Regions from separate parts of the Nocardioides sp. Z22_16 genome, predicted to be linked through region 2. Evidence: predicted binding sites of a transcription regulator. Region 2 holds the regulator's gene; each other region holds the start of a gene.
The links. The regulator LexA, encoded in region 2, represses DNA repair genes until DNA is damaged. The targets are predictions, from matches to a motif close to TCGAACANNTGTTCGA.
Positions count from the first base shown of each region.

Region 1: AC3X7R_RS10525 (HNH endonuclease signature motif containing protein) is a predicted target of LexA. The motif match lies at 1,959-1,974, and genes of this name have one in related genera.
Region 3: ruvC (crossover junction endodeoxyribonuclease RuvC) is a predicted target of LexA. The motif match lies at 1,923-1,938, and genes of this name have one in related genera.

Region 1 is NZ_JBYTTI010000003.1:438,697-441,963, reverse strand. It holds gene AC3X7R_RS10530 (MFS transporter) at 1-469, opposite strand, end outside; gene AC3X7R_RS10525 (HNH endonuclease signature motif containing protein) at 512-1,846, opposite strand; gene AC3X7R_RS10520 (methylenetetrahydrofolate reductase) at 2,075-3,106, shown strand; gene AC3X7R_RS10515 (class I SAM-dependent methyltransferase) at 3,135-3,267, shown strand, end outside.
Region 2 is NZ_JBYTTI010000002.1:259,099-262,365, reverse strand. It holds gene AC3X7R_RS05525 (GNAT family N-acetyltransferase) at 43-834, shown strand; gene lexA (transcriptional repressor LexA) at 932-1,660, shown strand; gene AC3X7R_RS05515 (sulfotransferase family 2 domain-containing protein) at 1,714-2,466, shown strand; gene AC3X7R_RS05510 (ATP-dependent DNA helicase) at 2,470-3,267, opposite strand, start outside.
Region 3 is NZ_JBYTTI010000004.1:327,984-331,250, forward strand. It holds gene ruvB (Holliday junction branch migration DNA helicase RuvB) at 1-762, opposite strand, end outside; gene ruvA (Holliday junction branch migration protein RuvA) at 764-1,363, opposite strand; gene ruvC (crossover junction endodeoxyribonuclease RuvC) at 1,360-1,899, opposite strand; gene AC3X7R_RS13735 (YebC/PmpR family DNA-binding transcriptional regulator) at 2,006-2,770, opposite strand; gene pdxT (pyridoxal 5'-phosphate synthase glutaminase subunit PdxT) at 2,831-3,267, opposite strand, start outside.

The sequences.
Region 1 (3,267 bases), on a different contig from region 2:
CGAAGCCGACGATCATCGCCGTGTTCTGCAGCAGCCGTCGCAGGGCGATCGCCGAGGGCAGGACGTCTTCGGGGACGGTCTCCCGGGTGAGCGCCGAGGAGGAGGGGCCGCTCAGGGCGGCGAGCGCGCCGTTGGCCATGCCGACCGCCCCGATCAAGGTGATGCTCGCCCAGCCCCCGAGCAGGCTGGCGGCGATGAACGCCTGGGTGGCGGCGGCGCCGAGGGCCGAGCCCTGAAGCAGCACGGCACGCGGCACCCGGTCGCCCAGCACCCCGCCGAAGAGGGTGGTGAGCACGTTGGTCAGCGCGTAGGCCGCCTCGACGAGCCCGAGCTGCGTGGCGGAGCCCCCCAGGTCGAGGACGGCGAAGGCGAGGGCCACCGGTGTGATCGCGTTGCCGAGCGCGCTGGTCGTGGTGCCCGCCGTCAGCCTGCGGAAGTTCGCGTGCTGGAGAGGGGCGGGGGTACGCACCTCGGCAACCTAGTGACGCTCACCGACAGGGTCCAGTTGTACCTAGGTGCGCCGGGCGAACCGGACCCCGCCGTCGGGCATCCGTTCGGTGCTGTACGCCGGGTCGTGGGCGCGGTGGTGGTGCCAGGAGCAGAGGAAGAGCAGGTCGGCCAGGTCGGACCGGCCGCCGTGGCCCCAGGGATCGCGGGCGTGGTAGGCCTCGCACCAGGTGGAGGGGATCGTGCACCCCTCGGCTCCGCAGACCCGCTGGGTCAACGTCTTCGCATCCCGCTGGGCCGGGGTGAACAGCCGGGCCGCCCGGCCCATGTCCAGCGGCACCGAGTCGGTCCCGAGGACCACCGGCACGAGCTGGGCCTGGCACGCCAACCGCCGGGCCTGCCCCGCGCTGATCGTGGTGACGTCGTCGCCGTTGCTGAGGATCGCGGCCGTGCCAAGCCCGGTACGCAGCTCCGCCAACCCGATGGTGACCAGCACCCGGGTCGCCCCGCCTCCTTGGGAGGGCACCCGGGCCGGGTCGGCGGCCTCCAGGAACGCGCAGAACGCCAACCCGAGCAGCCGCTCCTGCGGCAGCCGGACCCCGGTGGCCGGGTCGCGGTGCGCGAACCCCCCGAACGGGGTCGCCGCGCCGGTTCCACCGGTCGTGGACCCGTCGTCCTGCTTCGGGGAGGTCCACGCCTCCAGGACCGTGCGCAACCTCGCGGCCACCTGGTCGGGGATCCGCGCCTTCACGTCCGTGGCTCCGTCGCCGCGACGATGCAGGGTCAGCCGGGTGGCGGCGTGCGCCCGGCGTTCGGCCCGCTCCAGCGCCTTGCGCTCGTGCTCCTCGTAGGTCTCGGGGGCGACGACCTGGAGGATCTTCTCCCCCAGCGTCTCGAGGGCCTTCGGGTCGAACGTGGCCGCCGCCTCCACCAGGTGGGCCTCGGCGCGGGCCAGCACCTCGGGCGGGACCTCCTCGCCCGGGACCGGGTCCGTGACCAGGGCGTCGAGGGCCTTCACGATCACCCTGGCCTGCTGCAGGTTGAGCTCGCCTGCCTCGAGCCCGACGCCGACCCGGTGCCAGCGGCAGGCCACCGCCTCACCGAGTCTCTCCGCGGCCCGTGCCGCCGCGAACCCGCACCGGGTGCGGCCGGCCAGCCAGCTCGCCCCGCTCCGCGCCCCGTCCTCCTCGGCCACCCCACCCGCGGCCCCGGCGGCGTGCAGGACCCGCATCCGCAACGACTCCATCCGGTCGCCCAGCCGGGAAAGCTCCACCAGCGCCTCGCGGTGAGCAGCCTCCGAGAGGAGCACCGGGTCGGCGTCCTTCGCCAGGTCGAGCGCCCCGCCGATCAGCGCGACCGCGCGGCTGATCGGGTGTGCGTCTCCCGCCTGCTCCCACATCGTCGGCCCCCCGTCCCGTGCCGCTCGGCAGAGCCCCGATGCCCTCCCGACGGAGCCAGTCAACCCGGTCCCACCGACACTTCTGCCGCCGATCACGCCACCATTCCGAGCAGTGGACACCTGTTCGAAAAAAGTCCCCCATCCCTTCGCGAGCACGGGTGGCGCCCGGCCCCACTAGAGTCTGGGGATGCCCTGCCGTCGGCGTCCGTCCCCCTCCCCGGAGGGCGCGTGACGGCGCCGCGACCCGAGGCCGAGGGACACACCGCCTGTCCCAAGCTGATGACCTACGGGCCGTGCGGCGGTGTCCGGGACGACGACGGCTGCGAGCTGGACGGGCGCCCGTGCCCGTTCGCCGGACCGGACGCCGAGCCGGTGCGCTGGCAGCACGAGACGCCGCGCACCGCACCCCGGAGCGCCCTCCTCGCGGCCGCCGGGGAGCGCCCGGTGGTGCTCGCCGACCTCACCGTCCCGGCCTACGACCCCGACGGGCTGGCCGCCGTCACCCGGACCCTCGCGGACTCCTGCGACGCGGTGCTCGTGGGCGAGCACCAGAACCGGCCCGACCTCCCGCCCACCCAGATGGCGACGCTGGTCGCCGAGGCCGGTGGCGTCCCCTGGGTCACGCTGGCCTGCCGCGACCGCAACAGGCTGGTCCTCGAGCAGGAGCTGGCCGGGCTCGCCGTCGCCGGCGTCGACGGGGTGCTCTGCGTGACCGGGGACATCCGAACCCCGGGCGTGCGGCCCGAGGTCACCCAGGTCTTCGACCTCGACGGGACCCGGCTGGCCGCGATGGCCGCCGAGGCCGGGCACGCGGTCGCCGTCCCGGAGGCACCCTCCGCACCCCCGCACCACCTCCGGCCCGCGCGGCTGGTGGAGAAGCAACGGGCCGGGGCCCACCTGGCGGTGCTCAACCACGTCGGCAGCGCCGCGCAGGTGGCGGCCTTCGTGGCGACCGCGCGGGCGCTGGGGCTGACGATCCCGGTGATCGCCTCGGTCGCGGCCTACACCGACGGGCGCTCGGCGCGGGTGCTCCAGCGCTTCCCCGGTCTCAGCCTCGATCCGGCCCAGGTGGCGCGGGTGCTGGGGTCGGGCGACGTACGGTCGGCGGGCATCGAGACGGCGGTCGCCGAGGCCCGGGCGCTGCTGGCGATCGAGGGCGTGGCGGGAGTCAACCTCTCCGGGCTCGGCTCCGGAGCCGGACCGCTGGCGGGAGCACAGGTCAAGGCCGAGATCGCGCGGCGGATCCGCCACGGCGCATGAGGAGACGAGCACAGAGGAGACGGAGCCGATGAGCGAGACAGGACCGACCGGTGAAGAGACACCGGAGTCGATGGCCGACGAGTTCGACACGGTCGCCTGGTGGACGGCGGCCGCGGTGGCCGAGCTCGGCGACGACCATGCCGTGCCCGCCGCGTGCCGGG
Region 2 (3,267 bases):
TCAGGCATGCGGGTGCGATTCCCCCGCGAATAGCGTGGCCGCATGCGCGATCTCCTGACGACCCCCATGGAGACCATCGAGGCCGATCTCGAGGCCCTGATCGTCACCATGGCGAAGTCCCCTGCCTTCCGGACCACCGACGAGCCGGACGCCACCGTCTACTGGTCCCACCTCCCGCTCGAGGTGTGCAACGTGATCGCCAACGCCCGGATCGCGTCGGTCGACGTGCCCCAGCGCGTCCCCGAGCTGCTCTCGCCCTTCCTCGAGCGAGGGCTCCCCTTCCAGTGGATGACCACGCCGGACACCACCAGCCCGGCCCTCGAGGCCGCGCTGGCCCAGGCAGGCCTGGTCGCGCACGAGGCAGCGGCCATGCACATCAACCTGGACCGACCCATCGACCCCGAGGCACCCGACGACGTCTACATCGACGTCGCCTGGCCGGACCACACCGAGCCCGTCGCGGCCACCATCTTCGCGGGGCTCGGCCTCGCGGCACACTCGGCGGGGGCGCACATGGACTTCCTCGACACGATGGACCCCGCCGACCACCAGTTCTTCATCGCCCGCAGCTCCTTCACCGGGGACGCCCAAGGGGCGAGCACCTCGCACCGCCGAGGCCCCAGCGTGATGTTCGGCAACATCGTCACGCTGCCGAAAGCTCAGGGTCGCGGTCTTGAGCACGCCCTAGCCGGCACCATGATGAACCGGGCCCGCGAGACCGGCGCCAGCACCGCGACCGTGATCGCCTCGGAGCAGACCTACCCGGCCCTGATGGACCTCGGCTTCCGCACCGGGTTCAGCCTGGTGAGCTGGGTCTGGCAGCCCGACGGCTGAGCGACACGCCCGTTCGAACACCTGTTTGAACTCCGCCTCCTGGCGCACTACGGTGAGGACACCGAGCCCGCACCAGCACCACACCAGGAGGCACCGCATGGCCAAGACGCGCGAGACGAGCGGCAAGGTCGTGCCGATGCCCGACGGGCCTCCGGACGCGACCGGGCTCACTCCGCGTCAGCAGCGGATCCTGCTCTCGATCAAGGACTCCTTCGAGCAGCGCGGCTACCCGCCGAGCATGCGCGAGATCGGTCGCGAGGTGGGTCTCACCAGCTCGAGCAGCGTCGCCCACCAGCTGAAGGTGCTGGAGGAGAAGGGCTACCTCAAGCGCGACCCCAATCGGCCCCGGGCCCTGGAGGTCTTCCTCCCCGAGGTGCTGGCCGCCCGCCGCGCCATGAGCAGCGCCGACGAGTCGTCGTTCGACCCCACGGGGGTGGGCGACGCCGCGCCGGCCGCGCAGTACGTGCCGGTCGTGGGCCGCATCGCCGCCGGCGGGCCGATCCTGGCCGAGGAGCGCGTCGAGGACGTCTTCCCGCTCCCCAAACAGCTGGTCGGCGAGGGCACGCTCTTCCTGCTCGAGGTCTCCGGTGACTCCATGATCGACGCCGCCATCTGCAGCGGCGACTACGTGGTGATCCGCCAGCAGCCGGACGCCGCCAACGGCGAGATCGTCGCGGCCATGATCGACGGGGAGGCGACCGTCAAGACCTTCCAGCGCAAGGACGGCCAGGTCTGGCTGCTCCCCCACAACGACGCCTACGAGCCGATCGACGGCACCCACGCGACGATCCTGGGCAAGGTCACCGCGGTCCTGCGCCGGATGTGACGGGCGCTCCGGTGCCGCCGGCCGCGGCACCGCGCTCCTGTAATCTCACGCGGGTGCGCCGGTCCCGAGCAGAGTCCAAGCCCTCGCGGACCTCACCCCCCGTCCAGGACCTCACCCCCGACGTGTTCCGCACCCGGGCCGGCGACCGTTTCAAGCTGACCGCGGAGTCGAAGGAGCTGCTCGACGGCCTCTCCCGGGCGAGTGCGGACGCCGGCTGGGTCTCGCCGCTCGGCTACAACCTGACCGTCAGCCACAGCCACCGCTTCGTCTGGTACCGGGTGGCCAAGGTCGCCACCCGCACCGTGCGCCACCACTTCGCCGCCCACCAGGTCCCCCTCGACATCGACCACGCCATGCGGGTGCGCTACCCGACCGGCCTCTTCGCCGACTACTTCAAGTTCGCCTTCGTCCGCGATCCACTGGAGCGGTTCGTCTCCGCCTGGCAGGACAAGGTCGTCAACATGAACTACTTCAAGTTCGACGACGCGACCCATGCCCGGATGCAGCGGGTCGAGGAGTTCGCCCGGTGGACCGCTGAGCACGACCTGCGCGCCGTCCCGGGGACCGATCAGCACCTGGCCCTGCAGACCCGGCTGATCGACCTCGACCAGGTCGACTTCGTGGGTCGGCTCGAGAGCTTCGACCGCGACTTCGCCGAGGTGTGCGAGCGGGTCGGCGCGCCCGCGGTGCCGGCCCGACCGCGGAACCAGACGGCTCCCGACGGCAAGCGCCGCGACGTCTCCGCCGAGCTGCGCGAGCTGGTGGCGACGATGTACCGCCGCGACTACCAGATCCTCGGCTACTGAGGGCTACCCCTCCGCGGCGGCCTCGGCCAACCGGCTCAACGCCTTGCGCACCACCTGGGGGTCGTGGGTGGTCCACATCGGCGGCAGGCTCGCCTTGAGGAACCCGCCGTACCTCGCGGTGGCCAGCCGCGGGTCCAGCACCGCGACCACGCCGCGGTCCGACGTCGTGCGGATCAGCCGGCCGGCGCCCTGGGCCAGCAGCAGGGCCGCGTGGGTAGCCGCCACCTGCATGAAGCCGTTGCCGCCGGCCCGGTCGGCGGCGCGCTGGCGAGCCGACATCAGCGGGTCGTCGGGCCGGGGGAAGGGGATCCGGTCGATGAGCACCAGCTGGCACGTCTGGCCGGGCACGTCGATCCCCTGCCAGAGGCTCAGCGTGCCGAAGAGGCAGGTGTGCGGGTCCGCCACGAACTGGCGGGCCAGCTCGGGCAGCTGGGCCTCGCCCTGCGCCAGGGTCGTCAGGTGGGGCAGCCGCTCCCGCACCACCTCGGCGGCCGCCTCGGCCGCACGCCGGGAGGAGAAGAGGCCGAGCGTCCGGCCGTCGGCGGCGTCGACGAGGTCGACGATCTCGTCGAGCTGCGCCTGGCCGAGCCCGTCGCGGCCCGGCGGTGGCAGGTGGCGAGCGAGGTAGAGGATGCCCTGGCGCCCGTAGTCGAACGGCGAGCCCACGTCGAGCCCGCGCCACGGCCGCGCCCCCTCCGACTCCACGCTGGGCGCACCGGTGTCGACCCGCTCGGACGGCTTGAGCCCCAGGTTTCCCGCCACGGAGCTGAAGTCGCCCCCCAGCATCAGCGTCGCCGAGGT
Region 3 (3,267 bases), on a different contig from region 2:
GGTCAGCACCCCGTCGGCCCGCACCTGCGCGTAGTCGCGGACCCGGCGCAGCAGCCGGTTGGCGATCCGCGGCGTGCCACGCGAGCGGGAGGCGATCTCGGCCGATCCACCTTCGGTCAGGTGGACGTCCAGCAGGCCCGCCGAGCGGTGGACGATCTGGTCCAGCTCGGCGGGCTCGTAGTACTCCAGGTGGGCGGTGAAGCCGAACCGGTCGCGGAGCGGACCCGGCAGCAGGCCGGCGCGCGTGGTCGCCCCCACCAGGGTGAAGGTCGGGATCTCCAGCGGGATCGCGGTGGCGCCCGGACCCTTGCCGATGATCACGTCGACCCGGAAGTCCTCCATGGCCATGTAGAGCATCTCCTCGGCCGGCCGGGACATCCGGTGGATCTCGTCGACGAAGAGGACGTCTCCCTCGTTGACCGCGCTCAGGATGGCCGCGAGGTCGCCGGCATGGGTGATCGCCGGCCCGCTCGTCAGTCGCAGGGGCACCGTCATCTCGGCGGCGATGATCATGGCCAGGGTGGTCTTGCCCAGGCCCGGCGGTCCGGAGAGCAGCACGTGGTCCGGTGCCCGCCCGCGCTGCCGCGCCGCCTCGAGGACGAGCCCGAGCTGGTCCTTGACCCGGGTCTGCCCGACCACCTCGTCGAGCGCGCGCGGGCGGAGTGCGGCCTCCACGGCCCGCTCGTCCCCGTCCGCCTCCGCCGCGGTCAGCGAGCGGAGGTGGGCGTCCTCGCTGAGCGAGAGGAGCTCCTCGGGATCCATCTCAGGCCCGGCTCAGGGTCTGGAGCGCCGCCCTCAGCAGCGCCGGGACGTCGGGTGCGGCGCCCGCGTCACCGGAGACGGCCTCGACCGCCTTCTCGGCCTCCCGGGCCGACCAGCCGAGCCCGACCAGGCCCTGCTGCACCTGGTCGCGCCACGGGGCGCCGCCGGGCAGGGCGCCGGGAGCCCGGCCGGCACCGGAAGGGGCTCCGAGCCGGTCCCGCAGCTCCAGGATGATCCGCTGGGCCCCCTTCTGCCCGATCCCGGGGACCTTGGTGAGGGTCTTGACGTCCTCGGAGGCCACCGCGGAACGCAGCACGTCGGGGCTGAGCACCGCCAGGATGGCCTGGGCCAGCTTGGGTCCCACGCCGCTGGCCGTCTGGACCAGCTCGAAGCAGGCCTTCTCGTCGTCGTCGGCGAAGCCGAAGAGCGTGAGCGACTCCTCGCGGACGACCATGCTGGTCGGCAGGGTCGCCTCGTGCCCCGGGCGCAGCGTGGCCAGCGTGGCGGGGGTGCACATCAGCTCGAGCCCCACCCCGCCCACCTCCAGCACCGCGGAGGAGAGCGTGAGGGCGGCCACCCGGCCACGGACGAAGGCGATCATGCAGGTCTCCTGGTGGTGGTACGACGGAGGGCGACCGCCTGGGCGGCCGCGGCGGCCTCGAGCCGGGACTGGGCGCCACCGCGCCAGATGTGGGTGATGGCCAGGGCCAGGGCGTCGGCGGCGTCGGCGGGCTTCGGGGGCGCGGCGAGCCGCAGGATCCGGGTCACCATCGCGGCCACCTGCGCCTTGTCGGCACGACCGCTGCCGGAGACGGCTGCCTTCACCTCGCTCGGCGTGTGCAGGGCGACCGGGAGGCCGCGCCGCGCCGCCGCGACCAGGGCGATCCCGCTGGCCTGCGCGGTGCCCATGATCGTGCTCGAGTCGGACCGGGCGAAGACCCGCTCCACGGCCACGGCGTCCGGCCGGTACTCGTCGAGCCAGGCGTCGATGCCCTTCTCGATCGTCACCAGCCGCTCGGCGACCGGCAGCGAGGCGCTGGTGCGGATCACGTTGACGTCGACCAGGCTCAGCGGCCGGCCGACCTCGCCCTCGACCATGCCGATGCCGCACCGGGTCAGGCCGGGGTCGATCCCCAGGACACGCATCGCCACCCTCTCGTCCGAACGTGTGTTCGCACGACACGCTATCCCGTGGCCGCCGCGCTCCGGCGGCGACACGCAGGCAGCACCCCGGCGCCGGGGCTCAGCCCTCCAGCTGCGCCATGACGTCGTCGGGGACGTCGAAGTTGGCGAAGACGTTCTGCACGTCGTCGAGGTCCTCCAGCGCCTCGACGAGGCGGAAGACCTTCGCCGCGGCGTCGGCGTCCACCGGGATCTCCATGCTCGGGACGAACTCCACCTCGGCCGAGTCGTAGTCGATGCCCGCCGCCTGGAGCGAGGTGCGCACGCCGACCACGTCGGTGGCCTCGGAGATCACCTGGAAGGCCTCCTCGAGGTCGTTGACGTCCTCGGCGCCGGCCTCCAGGGTCGCCTCGAGGACGTCGTCCTCGGTGATCTCGCGGCTCTCCTGGCCCTTGGGCAGCATGACCACGCCCTTGCGGGTGAAGAGGCGGGAGACCGAGCCGGGGTCGGCCATGGTGCCGCCGTTGCGGGTGACCGCGGTGCGGACCTCCATCGCGGCGCGGTTGCGGTTGTCGGTGAGGCACTCGACGAGCAGCGCGACGCCCTGCGGGCCGTAGACCTCGTACATGATGGTCTGGTACTCCGCTCCCCCGGCCTCGGCACCCGAGCCGCGCTTGACGGCACGGTCGATGTTGTCGTTGGGGACCGAGGACTTCTTGGCCTTCTGGATCGCGTCGTAGAGGGTGGGGTTGCCCCCGGGGTCACCGCCGCCCTGCCGGGCCGCGACCTCGATGTTCTTGATCAGCTTCGCGAAGAGCTTGCCCCGCTTCGCGTCGATGGCGGCCTTCTTGTGCTTCGTGGTCGCCCATTTGGAGTGGCCTGACATGAGTCCCTCTATCAGTCTCGAGTACGGCTTCTCGGGTGCAGCCCTGGATTCGGTACGCCGTCAGACCGAACGCACCAGGTCCACGAACATCCCGTGGACCCGGCCGTCGCTGCCGACCTCGGGATGGAACGAGGTCGCCATCAGCGGGCCTTGGCGGACGGCCACGATCCTACCCAGGGCCGGACCGGAGCCGATCCGTGCCAGGACCTCGACGTCGTCCTCGACGCTCTCGACCCAGGGTGCCCGGATGAAGACGGCCCGGACCGGGTCGTCCAGCCCGGCCACCTCGAGGTGCTCCTCGAAGGAGTCGACCTGGCGCCCGAAGGCGTTGCGGCGCACCGTGATGTGCAGGCCGCCGATCGTCTCCTGGCCCGCGGCGCCGTCCTCGATCCGGTCGGCGAGCATGATCATGCCGGCGCAGGTCCCGAGGACGGGGAGGCCGTCACGGACCGCGTCGCGCAGCGGCCCCAGCATGTCGAAGAGGGCGGCGAGCTTGA